Regions from separate parts of the Lactococcus taiwanensis genome, predicted to be linked through region 2. Evidence: predicted binding sites of a transcription regulator. Region 2 holds the regulator's gene; the other holds the start of a gene.
What was found. The regulator Rex, encoded in region 2, represses fermentation and respiration genes when NADH is low (regulators of the CRP and FNR family bind a similar motif). The targets are predictions, from matches to a motif close to TTGTGAANTANTTCACAA.

Region 1: pflB (formate C-acetyltransferase) is a predicted target of Rex. The motif match lies at 7,198-7,215, and genes of this name have one in related genera.

Annotation. Positions count from the first base shown of each region.
Region 1 covers NZ_CP070872.1:738,501-748,064, reverse strand. Annotated here, with positions in the region: gene JW886_RS03790 (pyruvate carboxylase) at 1-893, opposite strand, end outside; gene JW886_RS03785 (FtsW/RodA/SpoVE family cell cycle protein) at 1,029-2,273, opposite strand; gene rpmG (50S ribosomal protein L33) at 2,460-2,606, opposite strand; gene JW886_RS03775 (multidrug efflux MFS transporter) at 2,607-3,836, opposite strand; gene coaE (dephospho-CoA kinase) at 3,799-4,485, opposite strand; gene pflB (formate C-acetyltransferase) at 4,620-6,983, opposite strand; gene JW886_RS03760 (magnesium transporter CorA family protein) at 7,239-8,156, opposite strand; gene JW886_RS03755 (class I adenylate-forming enzyme family protein) at 8,362-9,564, shown strand, end outside.
Region 2 covers NZ_CP070872.1:1,060,291-1,069,854, reverse strand. Annotated here, with positions in the region: gene JW886_RS05305 (DnaD domain-containing protein) at 1-81, opposite strand, end outside; gene JW886_RS05300 (dihydroorotase) at 165-1,436, opposite strand; gene pyrE (orotate phosphoribosyltransferase) at 1,507-2,136, opposite strand; gene JW886_RS05290 (ABC-F family ATP-binding cassette domain-containing protein) at 2,403-4,310, opposite strand; gene JW886_RS05285 (Spx/MgsR family RNA polymerase-binding regulatory protein) at 4,481-4,873, opposite strand; gene JW886_RS05280 (redox-sensing transcriptional repressor Rex) at 5,096-5,752, shown strand; gene JW886_RS09860 (hypothetical protein) at 5,807-6,454, opposite strand; gene JW886_RS05270 (CHAP domain-containing protein) at 6,589-7,488, opposite strand; gene JW886_RS05265 (cation:proton antiporter) at 7,785-9,564, opposite strand, start outside.

The sequences.
Region 1 (9,564 bases), 320 kb from region 2:
GTAATTGTATGTTCCACTTGTACACGGGGATTGACCTCGATGAAGTAAAATTGGTCGTCTTTTACTAAGAATTCAACCGTACCCGCATTGATATATCCAACATTCTTACAAAGTTTGACTGCTGCTTCGCATATCTCTTTACGAAATGCTTCAGACAAGCCTACCGCTGGCGCAATCTCAATCACTTTTTGGTTACGCCGTTGAACGGAGCAGTCTCTTTCGTACAAATGAACAATATTCCCATGACTGTCGCCAAGGATTTGTACTTCAATATGTTTAGGATTTTCAATATATTTTTCAACATAAATTTCCCCAGAACCAAACGCACCGATAGCCTCTGATTTTGCACGTGCGTAGCCGTCGCGCATCTCAGATTCATTCCGCGCAACACGCATCCCGCGGCCACCACCGCCAAGTGCAGCCTTAATCATAACAGGATAGCCATAGGTAGCTGCAAACTCTAATGCGCCTTCGATGTCGACCGCACCATTCGTCCCTGGAATACCAGGAACCTTGGCAGCGTCTGCTGCTGCTTTTGCTTTAATCTTATCTCCAAAAATATCTAAATGATGAAGGTCTGGTCCAACAAAAATAAGCCCTGCTGCACGCACTTTTGTAGCAAATTCGAGGTTCTCTGATAAGAGCCCATAACCAGGGTGGATGGCATCCGCTCCGGCATCAAGTGCTACACGAATGATATCATCCATGTCTAAATAAGCATCAATTGGTTTTTTTCCTTGACCAATTAAATAAGATTCATCCGCTTTAAAGCGATGAACAGAATATTCGTCTTCTCTTGCATAAACGGCTACTGTTGAAAGGCCGAGCTCATTACAAGCACGGAAGACACGAACAGCTATTTCGCCACGATTGGCCACGAGCAGTTTTTTCACATTGAACTCCTTATTTTTGGTTTTAAAGAAAATCAGCCCTGATTGACACACTTTTCTTACCTAAAGCATGCATTGGCTGCACTGAAATCTTTAATGATAGTATTTTTGAATACTTTTGAACAACTGACCAGTTGGTCAGTTGCTCTCATTACTCAAAGAACCATAGCGGTTTGAAAGTTCAGAGACTTCCCGCCGCTTTTCATCAGCTGAGATATTTAAAGCAAAGGCAATCCCTAGCGAGAGCACTAGAAAAGATGATCCCCCTTGGGACAAGAAAGGAAAAGTAACCCCCGTTTCAGGAATCAAGCCAATTGCTCCCCCCACGTTAATGAAGACCTGAATCAAAAACATGGCACTTATCCCAATAGTCATAAGGGAATTGAAAGGATTCCGCGCTCTTATTCCTACCAAAAGTATTCGTACAATCAAGAAAAATAAAATCCCAAGAATCAGAATCCCTCCGATCACACCTAATTCTTCCACCACAATCGCAAAAATAAAGTCAGTGTGTGCTTCAGGTAAATAGCCATTTTTTTCGATAGAATTTCCTAAACCACGACCAACCCAACCCCCATTAACAATGGCATAGTAAGAGTTTGCAAGCTGGTGACCCGAGTTGGCTAAATCACTAAAAGGATTAACAAAAGCTTTAAAACGAGCGTTAATATATGAAATCGGTAGGAACGAGGGAATCAGATGTCCTCCTGTCGCGAATAAAAGCCCTAAGAAAGCTACCGCTACTGTCAAAATAATTTTGCCATAGCCGCTGAACCAACGCCAAGAAATCCCACTAGCTCCCACCATTACCATGACTAAGGCAGCGAGTATGACTGCATTCCCCATATCAGGCATGATGATATCAAGAAGCAAGAGACTGATTACTGGTAAGCGCCAATCGCCAAAGAGGCGCTGAAAAAGGCTTTTCCCTTTAAAGAGTTCCTGGACATCACCAGTGGAAATAGCCTCTTGTTTTCTAGAAAACACTGAAGCAAGATACCAAATCACAAATACTTTGGCATATTCTGCTGGCTGGATTGTTCCCACACCCGGGATTGGAATCCAGCCATGTGCTCCATTTACCGGAGGGAAAAACAGGCGTGCAGCAATCATAGATAAAACCAGCATAATCCAAATAAAAAGGAGCATTCCTTTACTTTTCAGAGCTTTAAGCTTCATCCGATAAATAATGGCAATCACTACGAAACTTAGCATCATGAAAGCAGATTGTGTAATAACTAGTCGATAGGGTGAAAGCCCCCTGGTAAGTTGATAAGGTACTGTCGCTGAAAAAACCATAACAATTCCAATAGCTGACAGCATCAGGTAGGGTATCAGAATAGAATAGTTTAAGAAGTTTGCTTTTTTTAATCCATTTCTCATTATTTAAATCATCTCATATATCTTCGTCTTCATTTTATCTTTTTTATTATATCATTTTTTTGAAAGGATTTTCAGTTAAATGAATAATTTTCACCCCTTAATCCGATAAATTAAAAAAACATCTCTCAAGGACTACTGACAGATGTTTTTTGTTACTGACAGAGCTGTCAGTAACTTTTATTCATGTTATTCCTCGCGGTGAAGGGTTACCAGCCTTTCCTTAGGACAAAATTTCATGGTCTCAACTTTTTCTGGATGCGTTGCTTTGTTTTTACTACTGATATAATTCTTATTGCCACATGAAGTGCAGCGTAATGTGATTTTTATTCTCATTTATAAAATACTCCGTCTCCCCAGATACTTTCGAAAATTGATGAAAGACCAAATGATATTTACTACCACAAATAGACTTGTTCCTACTATAGCTGCACGATAGCTAATATAACCCGCGATGGCTGATCCGACTAGCGGGCCTGTTACCATGCCGAGGTTCGAACACATTTGAGCATAAGCAAAAATCCGACTAACCCCCTCTTTTGGCGTAATCTTAGATAACAAAGAGTTGACTGAAGGCATCAAAGCTCCAGTTCCAAAACCAAGAAGAAAGCGTAATATCCCCAGTTGCCAAGGATTTTGAACAAGAGCCATTGGTAAATAAATCACGAAAGTGAAGACAAGGCCAATCAGTATCAAGCGATGCGAACCATATTTATCTCCCAAACGCCCCAGAAAACTAGAGGAAAGCATGGCAGAAAGCCCCACCGCTGAAACGATCAAACCCGATATAAACATCAAATTATTCGTGTTTGTTGTTAAAGTCTTGATATACAAAGTAACAAATGGTTCGATAGACTGAGAAGTAATCTGAATGATAAAAGTAGTCACCAATAAGCCAAAAAGAATTTGTTTATTGCTCACTTTATTGATAATTTCCTTACTAGAGAGCATTTCTCCTTTTGGCACAGGTTCAAAGTTTTCATGTACAAAGAAAATGGTCAAAAAAGTCGCCAAAGCGAGCAGCCCGCCAACGATTAAAAAGACGTTGGACATCCCGAACCACTGCGCTAATAAACCTCCTAGTGAAGGACCAATTAGTGTTCCAGAAACCATCGCCGTTGACAAAGTACCTAGAGCATAACCCGATTTATCTTTGGGGGCCTGCGAAGCAATCATTGCAGTCGAATTAGGAATATAACCTGAAAAAAAGCCCATCAACAAACGCAAACCCAGCAACCACCAAACATTGGGGACAAAAGCAAGCCCACCCATCGTCAGGGTCATTACAATACTTGCGCGCACCATCATTACTTTACGGCCATGTTCATCGGCTAATCTTCCCCAGATGGGTGCCACCAGTCCGGAAGCTAGAGCAGTCAAAGAAAAAGCCAAGCCAGAATAAAGCTCAACATTTCCTCCTTTGACACCTAGACCTTGGATGTATAAGGGTAAAAAAGGCATCACCAACGAAAAAGAAGAGCCTACAAAGAAACAGCCAATCCACGTGATGAATAAGTTTCTTTTCCAATTAACAGTTTTCGTTTGATTTACCTCTCTTTTTTCTATTTAACTGCATTAATGCATCCTCCACTTGTTTTTCTAGCTCTGCGATGCTTCCTGAATTATCCAGAATACGATCGGCTACTTCTCGTTTTTTCCACAAAGGCATTTGTGCCGCGATGCGTTGCTTGGCTTCTTCTTTTGTGAAATGATTACGAGCCATTAAGCGTTCTAATTGCGTAGTTTCATCAATATAGACCAACCAAATTTCATCAAAGCCAGTATAGTTATATTCAAGAAGCAGTGGAATATCCATGAAAAATACTTCATCTACTGACGGCGCCATCAGTAAATGATCAGCAAATTTCTTATCCCCAGAAGCTGTTGCTATCTCCGTTTTTTCTAATAAGCGCGCCCTTTGAGCATAAAGTTCTTGACGAATAATGTCATCTTGAATTGTTGATAACTCTTGTCGTTTATTAGGATCCGCAAAAACCAACTTTCCTAGTTTCGCTCGATCAAGTTGGCCACTACTATCAATAAAATCACGCCCAAAATGTGAAACAATGGCCTCATATAATTTCCCACCTGGAAGCTGCAATTGGCGAACCACTTGGTCTGCATCAATCACTTGGTAACCTTTAGAAATCAAAAAATCAACCACCGTTGATTTTCCACTCGCAATCCCACCAGTCAATCCGATAACTTTTTTCATTCATCTATTTTAGCATATTTTTTAGGTTTACGAAACTAGAATTAATAGTTAAAAAACTATTTATTTTAAGTTGTTAGAATCAGAAAAACCTGTCATCAAAGCTGACAGGTTTTTCATTAAATTATCATAAGTCATTAGATGTTTGAAGTGTGCATTACTTCTTCATCATCATTTGAAAGCACTTCGTGGAAGACACGTTCAGTCAATTCTTGTTTTTGTTCTGGTGTGAGGTATTTCGTATTGACACAGTAACCAGAGATACGAACGATGACATCTTCACCACGCATGATTTTATCGTAAACATCTTTAAGGTCCATAACGTTCAAGTTAACGTGTTGACCAGCAAATTCAGTACCATTAATCAAAGCACCTGGTGTGAAGTAACCGTCAAGAATTTGAACCAAGTTATCCACTTGTTCATCACGTGTTTTACCAAGGGCACGTGGAGAAACTTGGGTAGTCAATGAGATACCGTCATTAGCGTCTTTGAATTCCAATTTAGCTAATGAGCGAAGGTTTTGCAACCATCCACCTTTAGCCTTGTTAGATGGGTTAGCACCTGGTGAGAAGAATTCAAGTTTAGATTTGTTGACTGTACCATCTTCATTGAGGAATACCCCTTTATGCACTGGAGAATTACCAGTTTGTTTAGAGTAAGCCACATTTGAAGTAATTGTCAAGAGTGATACAGTTGCTTCAGCATTCTTGTAAAGTTTATGAGAAGACAATTTTTGATGGTACATTTTCATGACAAGTTTAGCAATATCATCGGCACGGTCATCATCTTCACCATAACGAGGGAAATCACCTTCTACTTCATAATCGTAGATATAGCCATTTTCATCACGCAAAGTTTTAACTTTAGCATATTTAATTGCTGAAAGTGAATCAACTGTATTTGCGAATCCACAGATACCAAATCCCATGTTAGCACGAACTTTAGTTGGCAAGAAGGCCATTTGAACTGCTTCATAGTTGTATTTATCAGTCATGTAGTGGATGATATTCATCGCATCAACATAAGTATCAGTCAACCAATCCAATGATTTATCAAAATTATCCATTACAGTATCATAATCGAGGATTTCATCACGTACTGGTTCGATGTCGAATACTTTATAATCTTTATGAACGTCATCATAACCACCATTCAAACCAGTCAACATTGCTTTCAAGACATTGACACGCGCACCAAAGTATTGGAGGTTGTGACGTCCATCTTCATTTTCTGGATCAAGTGGTGAGACACAACATGAGATACATGACATTTCACCATATCCATCCTTAGCCATTGTTTCAACACCTTCATATTGGATAGATGAGTGTTTGTGGCTCATAGACATTGCATAACGTTTGAAAGCATATGGGAGTTTAGAATCCCAAAGGACCGTCAAGTTTGGTTCTGGAGCATTACCGATTGTATCAAGGGTATTCAAGAAACGGTAGTCCATTTTAGTAACACGGTGACGTCCGTCATTACCCATACCAGCCATAGATGTTGTGATGAATGTTGGGTCACCAGAGTAAAGTTCATCGTAAGCAGCAGCACGAGCAAATTTCATTGTACGAAGTTTCAATACGAAATCGTCAACAAATTCTTGGATTTCTTGTTCAGTGAATGTTCCACGAGCAAGGTCACGTTCTGCAAAGATATCAAGAACGATTGGCACACGTCCAAGTGAAGTTGCAGCACCGTTGATAACACGACATACAGCCATATAAGCGATGTTAACCCATTGGATAGCTTCTTTCACATTCATCGCTGGACGTGAAACATCAAGACCATACAAAGCACCAAAGTTTACAACTTGTTGCAACGCTTGGTACTGCATGTTAATTTCTTCTTTAAGACGAATATTTTCATCGTTAATTTCAGTGATTGCGTCCCATTCACGTGCTTTTTCTTTCATAAGGTAATCAGCACCATAAAGTGCAAGACGAGCATAAACACCAATGATACGTCCACGAGAGTAGGCATCTGGCAATCCTGTTACGGTATGCGCATGACGTGCTTTACGGATTGCTGAAGTGTAAGCGCGGAAGATTCCATCATTTACGGAAGTCATAGTTTGAGACAAAACTTCGTGCAATTGAGGATCTACTGAAAGACCATGTTCTGTCAAAATCTTTTCAGCAACACGAAGTCCCCCTTTAGGCATAAAGTTCAAACGGAACAACTCTTTATTTTGCATACCATAAATCAATTCAAGATCTTTATCATTTGGATCAATATAGCCAGCAGGAATTTTATCGATAGAAGTCACTACATCCGTATCAAACGGGAAACCTACTTCTTCGTAGTGTGCTTTTGTATCTTCAATAATTTTTTTTACTTTAAGCGTGCGCTCAGTAGGACCAGCAAGGAAACTTTCATCTCCGTCATAAGGATTGTAGTTATCTTGCACAAAACGTGTTACACTGGCTTTATCACGCCAGTCCGTTCCTTTAAAACCTTCCCAGGCTTGCTCAAAAATATTTTCAGTAACTTCGGTTTTCATTTTAGAAATCTCCTTCGTTCTTTCTGTTTCAAATTACTCTTTCATTATATCATACAGTTACGCAATAGCAAGCGCAAACAATAAGAAATTTGAGATTCTTTACTAATACAGTAAGCGTTATCTTAAAAACTGTATCAGTATTTTAAAGAATAATTCGCGTTAATTTCACAAAGAAAGTAGAGTCAAGACACTGGAAATCAAACCCTTTCATTTCTAATGAAATTTTTCACAAAGAAAAAAAGAGCTCCTAGCTCTTTATAACATATCTTTGCGGTGTAACAGCCAGGTCACCCAGCCACAGACCAAAATTCCAACAAAGAAAATTGCCCAGACCATCCATCTCAAATCCTGCCCAGGAATTGGGACGTTCATCCCGTAAAATCCAACAATAACTGCTGGTATCCCCAAAACAAAGGTAGCTGAAGTCATAATTTTCATAACGATATTCAGATTGTTACTTACAATATTTGAGAACAAATCTCTGAGATTTTCTAATAATTTCAACTGAATTTTCGTTTCTGTATAAGCTTGATCTGTTTCGACAAAAATATCATAGATTTTTTCAGCAAAACCGTCTTCATCATCTTCACGCAAGTAATCTATAAAATTTTGAAGTACTTCACGATTATTGTGTAGTGCATCTTCAAAGTAAATTAGACTAGCCTGAATAGCAATCATATCAACAATTTGGTCGTTTTTTGTCGAATTTTTGATCCCCACTTCAAGTTTCCTCCGTCGAATACGAAAATCACGTAAATAATCATGATAAGTATGGGTCATCTGATACATTACTTGAAAAATAAGTTGGTGCTTGTAACGTTTCGTATCATATTCTCGGCTAAAAAGCGCTTCGTTATCAATATCATGGTTGAGGGCTAGAATAACAGATTCATTTTTAGTCCAGACTAGAGAATAAGGAAAAGTAGCGACTTCTCCATAATTAGAAACAGCTGGATATTGTAACAAGATCAGATTATTATCATTATCATCCGTTTCAAAACGGGCATTTTCGTAATCATCAAGAATACCTGACAAATAGTCAAAGGGAAAGTCATAATACTCAGAAACAGTGCCGATTTCCTCACGTGTTGGGTTTAACACATAAGTAAAATTTTTCATTTCAGATGTAGAGATTAGTTTTTTATCAGGAGATAATTCATAGTTTTTTATCATTCATTCATACTCGCTTACAGCTTTTAAAAGAACCCATCAGCTCTTATCATATTCAATTGTAGCAGAAAATCATTCATTTGTGTCCGATGTAGGGTTTTTCGCTTCTTTTTCTGTAAAGTGTTTAATCAAATTGTCATTAATAAATGTATTGGTGTCTCCTATAGTTTGTGATACAATAAACATACTAACCTTGAGGAGTATGATTTTGAACTTTAAACATGAACCATTGAATCTCTATCTAAACTTTAAAAAATCAGCTGAACAGTTTCCGGATAGCCCAATTATCTTTGATGAGGCTGTTGGAGCTTTCCCTGAACTAGCTCTTGAAACGACTTATCAAAAGACTCATCAAGCCATTGTTGATAAGGCAAGTCTCCTAGCTGAGCTGGGAATCAAAAAATCGGATAAAGTCATTATTTTTAAATCTAGTGCCTTTGATACCTATCTTTTAGCGGTTGCTATTTCTTATTTAGGCGCTGTTCCAGCAATGATTTCTTATCATCTTCCTGCCGAAACAATGGACATTTTAGCTGGACGTCTAGATGAGCCTTGGCTCATTTATGACCAAGTTACTGACAGAACTGTCAATGAAATGAAAAATATTGAAGATTCTAAAAAACTTGCTGTCAGTAAATTTGCTTTGGAAAAACCCACTCAAATTGCTGACAGTCAGCAATTGGCCAGTGATGAGATTGCTTATCTCACTCATACTTCTGGAACAACTGGTGTACCAAAATTAATCGCTCACTCTGCTAATTCAATGGGTTGGCGTTGGGTGCTTCAAAGAACTGTAATGGATTGGATGCCTGATAAGGAAGAGATTTTAGCTTTCCATATTTCTCCTGTTCATTCTCGTTTCAATATAGGGGTTTCATCAGCAATGACCTTTGGGTTTGGCCTTATGCCCCTCAATGATTTAGCAAAAGATAATCTTGTCAATCTTTTTGCTAAACATCAGCCTTATGCCTTTGAAACTCATCCAAACGATTTTGTTCGTTTAGCAAATCTTGCAAAGCAAGACCCTGACATATTTGCTTCAATTCGTTACCTTCACTCAACTTTTGATGCAATTAATAAAGAGACAATGCACACTTTTCTTTCTGCCTCTAAGCAAAAAAAGCCAGTCTTCCTACAAATTTATGGACAATCAGAATGTGGCCCAATGATTTGGAAAAAGCATCGTTTATCAACTTTAGCAGACACGAATGCCCGTGAAATGGGGATTGGTATGCCTGGATTATCTAAAGCACGTATTGCCGATGAAAATGGAAATGAATGTCCTGCAGGTACGCCTGGAAGAATCCACTTCCTCTCAAAGGGGAGAGCTTTGACTTACTATAAAGAAGAAGAACGTTTTGATAAAGAAGTCTATGGTGACTGGTGGGATACTGGCGATTGGGGCCTCATG
Region 2 (9,564 bases):
GGGGAAAAGTTTATCAAAGTGAGCGAGCAGTGCACTTGGTAACACCAGATGCCCGACACTGTATTCATCGTAATAATTCATATGCTTATTATAACATATCTTAAGCCCTACACTTATTTAACTTTGATAAGATCTCTTAAAAATAAAAAAGCACCTAGTGCTTCTTATTCTCCTTGATAAATGATTTTGCCCTCACATATTGTATAAGCGACTTTACCTTTCAACTGTTTATTGATAAATGGCGAATTACAAGCTTTTGAGATGAATGTTTCACTTACTGTGATGTCAGTTGTTGCGTCAAAAATGACGAGGTCAGCCGGTCCATTTTCTGCGAGATAGCCTGCATCAAAATTATAAAGTTTAGCTGGATTAACGGTCATTTTTGTCAGTAATTCACTGAGTGTCAAATGGCCTTTTGCGACTAAGTTTGTCAATCCAAGTTGCAAGGAAGTTTCTAATCCAATCATTCCTGATGGTGCCTTATCAATGCTGACATTTTTCTCTTCATGAGTATGAGGGGCATGGTCTGTGGCGATGACATCAATCGTTCCATCTTTTAATCCCTCAATTATTTTATCGATATCAGCCGTTCTACGCAGTGGTGGATTGAGTTTAGCATTTGTCCCTTGCTCAAAAATCATTTGTTCTGTAATCGAAAAATGTTGTGGAGTCACTTCTGCTGTGATTTTTGCTCCTAAATTTTTGGCAAATCGCACCACTTCAACAGATTCTCCAGCTGATAAATGTTGAATGTGCAAGCGAGCACCTGTTTCGTAAGCAATCATGGCATCACGCGCCATCATACTGTATTCTGAAACAGTCGGTGCCCCTGTGAAACCACATTGATGTGCCACTTCCCCATCATTCACTCCTAAAGTTCCAATCAAATTTGGATCTTCTTCATGAATTGAAAGCAGGCTGTCAGTTAATTTCGCTTTTTGTAACGCTTTACGTAAAACTCCAGCATCTGTCAGTGGAATCCCATCATCAGAAAAGCCGATTGCTCCTGCTTCCCTGAGTGCATCAAAATCTGTTAAATTTTCTCCATCAAAATCTTGCGTAATTGAACCCACCGCTTCAATCTTAATGTCTTCTTGGTCAGCAATTTCTAGAGTTTCTGTCAGCACTTTTGGCGTAGATAAAATCGGTTTTGTATTCGCCATCATGACCACAGTTGTAAAACCACCTGCAGCCGCTGCCTTAGCACCACTATGAATCGTTTCTTTATGCGTTTGTCCTGGCTCACGAAAATGAACATGAACATCAATTAAACCGGGCGCTACGACCAACCCTGTCGCATCTATGATTTCTGCATTTTCTACGGTTAAGTTTGAAGCAATTTTTGATATTTTATTTGATTCAATTAAAACATCGACTACTTCATCGCGTTTTGACTTAGGATCAATGAGACGTCCGTTTTTGATTAATAATGCCATTATTCACCTTCCGTTTTGAAAATTTCTTTTCATCAGTAGCTGTTGATCTACTGACAGAGCTGTCAGTAAATTAATCTTGCCAAGTTTCTTGATTTTCTTTGAACTTTTTAAGTAATTCTAATTCTTCTTTTGTCACATAACCCGTTTCTTTAGCAATTTCAATCAATTCAGAATAAGTTGTCAAAGTGGCTAATTTAACACCAGCATCAGCAAATTTTCTGTTCGCTTTTTCTAATTCATAAGTGAAAATTGCAACCACACCAAGAACATCAGCACCTTCACGTTCAGCGGCTGCAACAGCTTCTAAAACAGAACCACCAGTAGAAATCAAATCTTCAACCACAACCATTTTTTGGCCTTTGGCCACACGTCCCTCAACTTGATTACCTGCTCCATGGTCTTTTGGTTTACTACGAATATAAGCAAATGGTAATTTAAGATAGTCAGAAATAATTGCACCATGAGGAATTCCTGCTGTAGCAGTTCCTGCAATGACTTCAACTTCTGGAAATTCCGCTTTAATCAATTCAGCAAAAGCCCCTTCGATTTGGTTTCTTACTTCCGGATAAGCTAAGGTCACCCGATTATCAGTATATATTGGCGACTTAATTCCTGAAGCCCAAGTAAAAGGTTGACTTGGTGAGAGACTGACCGCTTTAATTTCCAATAAATCTGCAGCAATGGCTTTTGATATTGACATGATTTCTCCTTCTCAATTTACTGACAGAATGGTCAGCAATAAAAAACACTTGCCAAGAATCCTAGCAAGTGTAAAAAGTATCAAAAGAAATTCACTTTTACTGACAGAAAATCCTGTCAGTAATAATGAGAATTAATTTTTCCTGATTTCAACCTTGCTAGCCTCTCTGGACTAGTTTAAAAGTTATATTGTTTATTAGTTTAACAAACTTGAGCCAGATTTGCAAGTCTTTTTATATTATTTCCACTAAATTCTCTTCACAACACTTACAAATTTTCCAATTCTTCCATCGCTTCCAAAAGAGTCATTTCTATCTCATCTTTTTCATCATTAAAGCGGTCAATTTCAGCTTGTAATTCTCCTAATTTAACAAAATCAGCGGTATTTTCTTGCATTTCCAATAATAGAGCTGCAATTTTTGCTTCCAAATCGGCTAGTTTCTCTTCACAAGCCTTGATTTCGCGCTCTACTTTACGTCGATTCTTTTGAGCTTCTTTCTGAGCTGTAAAATCTTGTTGAGCTAAACTTTCTATCGGCTCCCCATTTTCTGAAGAATTACTCTCAGCTTGTACTTCTTCTTTTTTCTCGACATAATAATCATAATCTCCCAAAAATTCTGTACTTCCTTCGGGAGCAATTTCTAAAACTTTGGTAGCTACTCTATTGATGAAATAGCGGTCATGAGAAACAAACAAGATTGTTCCTGGAAAATCAATCAAAGCATTCTCCAAGACCTCACGTGAATCAATATCCAAGTGATTGGTTGGTTCATCTAAAACTAAAAAGTTATCGTGATCCATTGCTAATTTAGCAAGTAAAAGACGGGCTTTTTCACCACCCGAAAGCATCCCAACCGTTTTCTTTACATCATCTCCACTAAAAAGAAAGGCTCCAAGCAAATTGCGAATTTCAACTTCATTAAGTAAGCGATGCTCATTCCATAATTCGTCTAAAACAGTATTTGAAGCAGTTAATCTCCCTTGTTCTTGGTCATAATAGCCCAAAGTAACATTGGCACCCAATTTTGCTTGACCTGCTAAAAATGGAATTTGTCCCACAATTGACTTAATCAATGTTGTTTTACCTACTCCATTTGGCCCAACAATGGCAAGGGACTCACCTTTACGCTCGTCAATGTTAATCGGTCCAGAGAGACGATTATCTTCATAACCCACCGTTGCTTCTGAAACGGTCAAAACAACATTTCCAGACGTTTTTTCAGGAGTAAAAGTGACATTAGCCGATTTATCATCACTTGTCGGTGCGTCTAAACGCTCCATTTTCTCCAACTTTTTACGACGTGATTGTGCCATTTTAGTCGTCGAAGCACGAACTAAATTTTTGGCAACATAATCCTCTAATTTAGCAATTTCTTTTTGTTGTTTTTCAAAATTTTTGAGCTCAGTGAGTAATTTTTGCTCTCTTTGTTCAACATAGCGCGAGTAGTTTCCAGAAAAACGAGTCAATTCTCCTCGCGACAACTCCAAGACCTCATTAACTACTTTATCCAAAAAGTAGCGGTCATGACTGACAATCAATAAACTTCCTTCATAATTTTTAAGGTAATTTTCAAGCCAAGCTAAAGTTTCAATGTCCAAGTGGTTAGTTGGTTCATCCAAAATCAAAAGTTGTGGTCTTTCAAGCAACATCTTAGCAAGAGCCAAACGTGTTTTTTGCCCCCCTGATAAACTTGAAATTTCTCTTTCCCACATTGCTTCATCAAAACGAAACCCATTTAAGACAGACTTAATTTCAGATTCATAAGTAAATCCATTTTTCATCCGAAATTCTTCTGATAAAGCATCGTAACGTTTCATCAAAGCTGTCAATTCCTCCCCAGCAAGTTCTCCCATTTGCAATTCCATCTGACGCAATTGCTTCTCCATCTGGCGAAGCAAATCAAAAACAGAAAGCATTTCGGCAAATATTGTCCGTGAGGAATTCAACCCGGTATCTTGAGCTAAGTAATTCATACTTAAATCTTTTGTTTTGGAAATCGTTCCACGACTGGCCTCTTCAACTCCAGCGATGATTTTAAGTAAAGTTGACTTACCAGCTCCATTTCGCCCAACTAAAGCAATTCTGGAGTGATCCTGGAGGCTAAAATTGATATTTTCAAATAAGGTGTCACCGCCGAAAGTCCGTGCAATTCCATTTCCTTGCAATAGTATCATTGTTTGTATCTTCCTTTTTATAACTGATCGAAGTTTCTTCAAAGCAGGTATATTATAACTGCTCCAAAGAAAGCATATGAACTGATTATAACATTTAACAAAGTCTTTTTGTAGTTTTTAAGAAAAGAGAAAAGTGTTCACTGAGCGAGTTGAACACTTTTCTTTAAAAATTATGCTAAAATTAAACGTTGTTTCAACTCCACCTTACGAACTTCCGTTGGTACAAAGGCACGAATCCCTTCCTCATTGAAACCCACTAACAAACGATTATCATCAAAGATAAGTGGACGTTTCAAAAGGCGAGGATTTTTCTGTATTAATCGGATAGCTTCTTCTAAGCTCAAACTTTCAAACTCTTGTTCCAAATTTAGATAGGTTTTTCCGCGTACAGCAATAATATCTTCCAAGCCATTCTCTGTTAAAGATAAGATTTTGATCAAGTCTTCTTTACTCATAACTGTAGAAGACAAATTTATTTCCATAAATTCTAGTTGACGTTTTCGAAGCCATTTTCTAGCTTTTCTGCAGGACGAACAGGAACCACTGAGATAAACTTTAATCATAATTTTCTCCTCATCTTTTTTTCATATTTCTATTCTAACATGAAAGACAAATTAAAGAAAGCGTTTTATGAGATTTCTTTAAAATTATATTTAGTTTTACATCTAAACTTCTGAAAAAAATTGAAAAAAACAATTTAGTTGAGTTTTTCACAAACTTTTGGTAAAATAATCACAAAACATATTATAAAATAAATAAAGTAATTATAAATTCGAGGTATCAACATGAACGAAAATAAAGTAAGTAAGAACTTACCCAAAGCAACTGCAAAGCGTTTGCCCCAATACTACCGTCTCTTCAAAAGCTTAGTTGACGAAAATATTTCTCGTACTAATTCACAACTGATTTCCGAAAAAATCGGCGTCGATGCTGCAACAATTCGACGTGATTTTTCTCTTTTTGGGGAACTGGGCCGTCGGGGTTACGGCTATGAAACTCAAACTCTACGCGATTTTTTCGGCGAACTACTCGGACAAGATCAGGAAACGCCCATTGCTTTAATTGGTGTCGGTAACCTTGGTCGAGCCCTTCTCCACTACCACTTCCAAGAACGGAATAAAATGAGAATCACTCAAGCTTACGATATTGCTGGGAATCCTTTAGTCGGAACACAAACCGACGATGGAATTCCCATTTATAATATTTCTGATCTAGAAAAAAATGTCAAAAAATCTGAAATAAAAACTGCCATTCTCTCCGTTCGAAAAGAAAATGCTCAAGAAGTTGTCGATGACTTAATCAAAGCAGGAATCAAAGGAATCTTAAACTTTGCACCAATTCGTCTTCACGTTCCATCAGACGTTGTTGTTCAATCTATCGATTTAACTAAAGAGCTCCAAACCCTCCTTTTCTTTATGGGAAATAATGAAAAAAATGAATAAGAAAACAGCTAAATCTAGCTGTTTTTTTTTGATGCTATTTTATAGCTTACCTTATTATTTAATCACTATCTCAGATATAATTTGGGAAGCTTGCTTATCAAATGAGGTAGGAATTTCAATCAATTGCGTACTATCCAATAATTTTTGTGACTCTTGTTTAACCCAAACCGGATCTTGAAGGTACCTCACGTCCTGGTAATGATTGGGATCTTTATAAAAATTAATCGTACCATTATGATTTGAACTATAGGTTACAGTACTAGTTCCAGCCATCGTATGATCATAACTAAAGGATAATGTTACCGTATCACGAGGTACAACTACAGAACCTGAAAAAGGAAAAACGGGGTGGTTGGTGCCGTTTTTAGTGACTTCAATAGAAACTGGTCGATGCTGGATCTTATAATAATTTAGCAATGTTTCCGTCACTCGTGCGTATTCAATTTGTTCAGAGCTATATCCTGATAAAGGAAAAGTACTACTTTTGGAGATATTTCCTGTACTGCTCTTCTCAGTTTGACTACCTGCCGTAGCATTATTTCTAGAACTTGATGTGCTTTTTGAACGAGAAAGAGATTTTTGAGTTGATGAACTGGTTACAGAATGTTTTTGAGTTTTTTCATCACTATTTTTTGTACTTGAGCAAGCACTAAGTGTAATTATACCCAGAAATGTTACCGACAAAAGTATCTTTTTTTTCATAATATAATTCTCCTAATAATACCCTTTGAAGTTAACATTAAAAATTGATAAAGTCAAATTTATTTTAATTGTTCACTATCAATTTTTTACATTAGAAAGAAAAAGAATACCTTATTTGTCAAAATCTGAACAAATCATTTTCCAATAATATATTTTAATTGTCCAGCTTCTTTTTTACTTAGGACTTGGTAGTCATATAATGTTTTATAACCTGTTCCAGACTGAGAGATGAGGATAGACCCATCAGAATGTATCTGTTCCACAAAAGCTACATGTCCATAACTAGCATCTGCCCCCAGCTGCCCCGCTTTAAAACTTACTGCACTATGAAGTTGTGGTGTGCTAGTTACCGTGTAACCCGGTTGGTTCTGCCAGTCTTTTCCATTGCCCATATATAATCCATAGTTAATACCAAATTCCTTGGCACGATTATAGACCCACCATGTGCATTGTTTATATGCATAACTTTGTGTGGAGTAATTATTGGTATTTATTGCGCGATCAATAGACCAGCCTTGCGGTAGTGTAGGAAGCGGATCAGAAGGCATCGTTTTCCAAGCAATTGCACCATATTTCCAACCATTTTTAAGGAGGTTATTTTGTTCATAAACATTTGTGGTATAGTTGTGACTACCTGACTGTGCATTCGGATTATAAGCAACATATAAGTTGACGCTCCCCCCCGAATAGAAAACAGGTTTGGCATTGTTATCCCATCGCCAACCAGCTTTGATTAAACTCTTAGCCTCATAATTACTCATAGTATAGTAATGATTCCCTCCCTTAACATTGGGATTATATACTCGGTAGACAGGTGTTCCCTTTGTTGCAGCTTGCCAACCAACTCCTTCGTCGCGCCAACCTACATTTTTCAGAGTGTTTTGTTCATAAAAACTAGTTGTATAAAAATGCTCCCCACTATTAGGATTGTACAAACGATAGACTACTTCTTTCTCACTTGCTGAGACATGTTTACTTGTTAAAACGAATGCTATGAGTAATAAAGCACTCCCCCACAGTCTTTTTTTTTGCATCTAACACGCTCTCCTTCTTAAAATTTTCAACCAACAATAGCATAAGGTTAAAGTACTTCAACATCAATATTAGGTTACTTTAACCCTCAAAATAGTTTAGAAATTTATTTTACCATATAAATCATCCTCTATATTTAAAATATTTTTTCAAATGATTTCATATTAATGTTAAAAATAGATTTTCATCCATCATTAATAAAAAGTTGTGCGATGGTATTAAGAAGTGTCCTTTGTAGCATGCAATTCATTTCCCATTAAAGAAAAAAACCAGCTTTCTATGAACTGGTTTTTAATATTTAGTTTTCTCTTTGTAACTGTAATACTTGAGCATTATTTATTTCTTTGAATAATTTATTACTTAGCTCTTTTGAGATAGAGCCGTCGTTTACTTTCTCAATAATAAATTGATATTCCAATTGAAAAGCTTCAATAAGGAACTCTTCTGGTATTTGAGCATCTTCTTGAATTTCATTTCGTGTCCGATGATGCCGACTCTCCAAAATCCGCTTTACTTCTTCTATGTCACTAAATTCCATTTCCTTTTGCGCCAATCTTGTTTTTTCAAGTTCTTCTAGCGTTTGCATACTGTGTTCATAGAGATTTTTTTCTAGGCCCATTAAGTCATCTCTTAATAGTACTAATTCGTTGTAGTCTACATTTTCAGTTTCATAAGTTCTTTTTTTCCTTTTTTTAAAGCGAAAGAGTGGACTTCGCTTTCTGCCAATAAAGTATTCACTAAAATACTCTATGGCACGAGCAGAAAAATGTGCTGTAACCTCATCACTTTTTAAGAAGTCTGTTTGTTCCTGAATAATTTGGTCCATCAATACTTGACTTTTTTTATGATCAGGAATTTGTAGTCCTTTTTGAGATTGCAACTGTTTGATTAAACTATTACGTATTTGAGGCGTCATATCCTTTTGAGACATATTAATAATCGCAAAGTCAACCATTGCTTCTCGCATATCATTAATATTGGAATGGTTTTGTGAACGAGCAGCCGGCAACAGACGAGGTAATATGAGGGTTGGAACAACAAGGCTTAACACAATAACTATAGCTGCCATCGTAATCATCAATTCACGATTCTGAGTACTTATAATGGCGGAATTTATTGGCAAAGAGAAGGCCATCGCAAGGGTTACTGTACCATGAGCTCCCGATAAAGCAAAGACTGTCGTTTCTTTACTTCGTACATCGCGATCATCACTAAAGAAATGATCTAAAGCTTGCACTCCTCTTTTATATGTCCAAAATTTCCGAATAAAGAGCATCAAAAGGTAAACAAGAACACTAACCAAGAATAAAGTCAAAGCCCGCATAAGCCCTAGGTTCCACAGAATCTCCGCTATTCCCACTAGGCTAACACCTAACAAAATAAATACGAAGTTATTTAACATGTCACTGATTATTTCCCAGATGGTTTGATTGGTCAACTGTACATTCGTGGAAGTTAGTTTTAGTACATCTGCTTCAAAATTATGAACCAGCCCAGCAGCTACAACAGCTAAAATACCAGAAGTTCCAAGATGTTCGGCTAAGAGATAAATAAAAAAGGGGGTAAGTAGCGAAATAGGAATGATAGTAGCTTCTGGACGTGTTGCACGTAAATTTATCCCCATTCTTATTCGTATAAGAATACTACCCGCAATCAAACCAATAACAATCCCACCAATTGCAACAAAGGCAAATTGCCCAATCCCTTGCCAAAGATTGAAATGACCACTTTCTAACACAGATAGACCTAGACTCAGTAAAACAAGACCTGTTGCATCATTAAAAAGAGACTCAAATTCAACTGCCTCATTAACCCCAACAGGCATTTGTTTACCCGCAATAATTGATTTTACAGCAGCAGAATCCGTTGGCGTGACAATGGCCGCAAAACAAATAGCTAGTGCAAAAATCCAACTGTTCATTATATGACTTGTCAGAAAGGCTACCAGTAAAACAGTGATGATTGCTAAAGTAATGGATAGAAAAAATATCCCTTTTATATTTTTACGCACCGACTTAAGTGAAATCTTACTGCCCTCAAAAAACATTAAAGGAGCTATGATCATCATCATAAAAAAA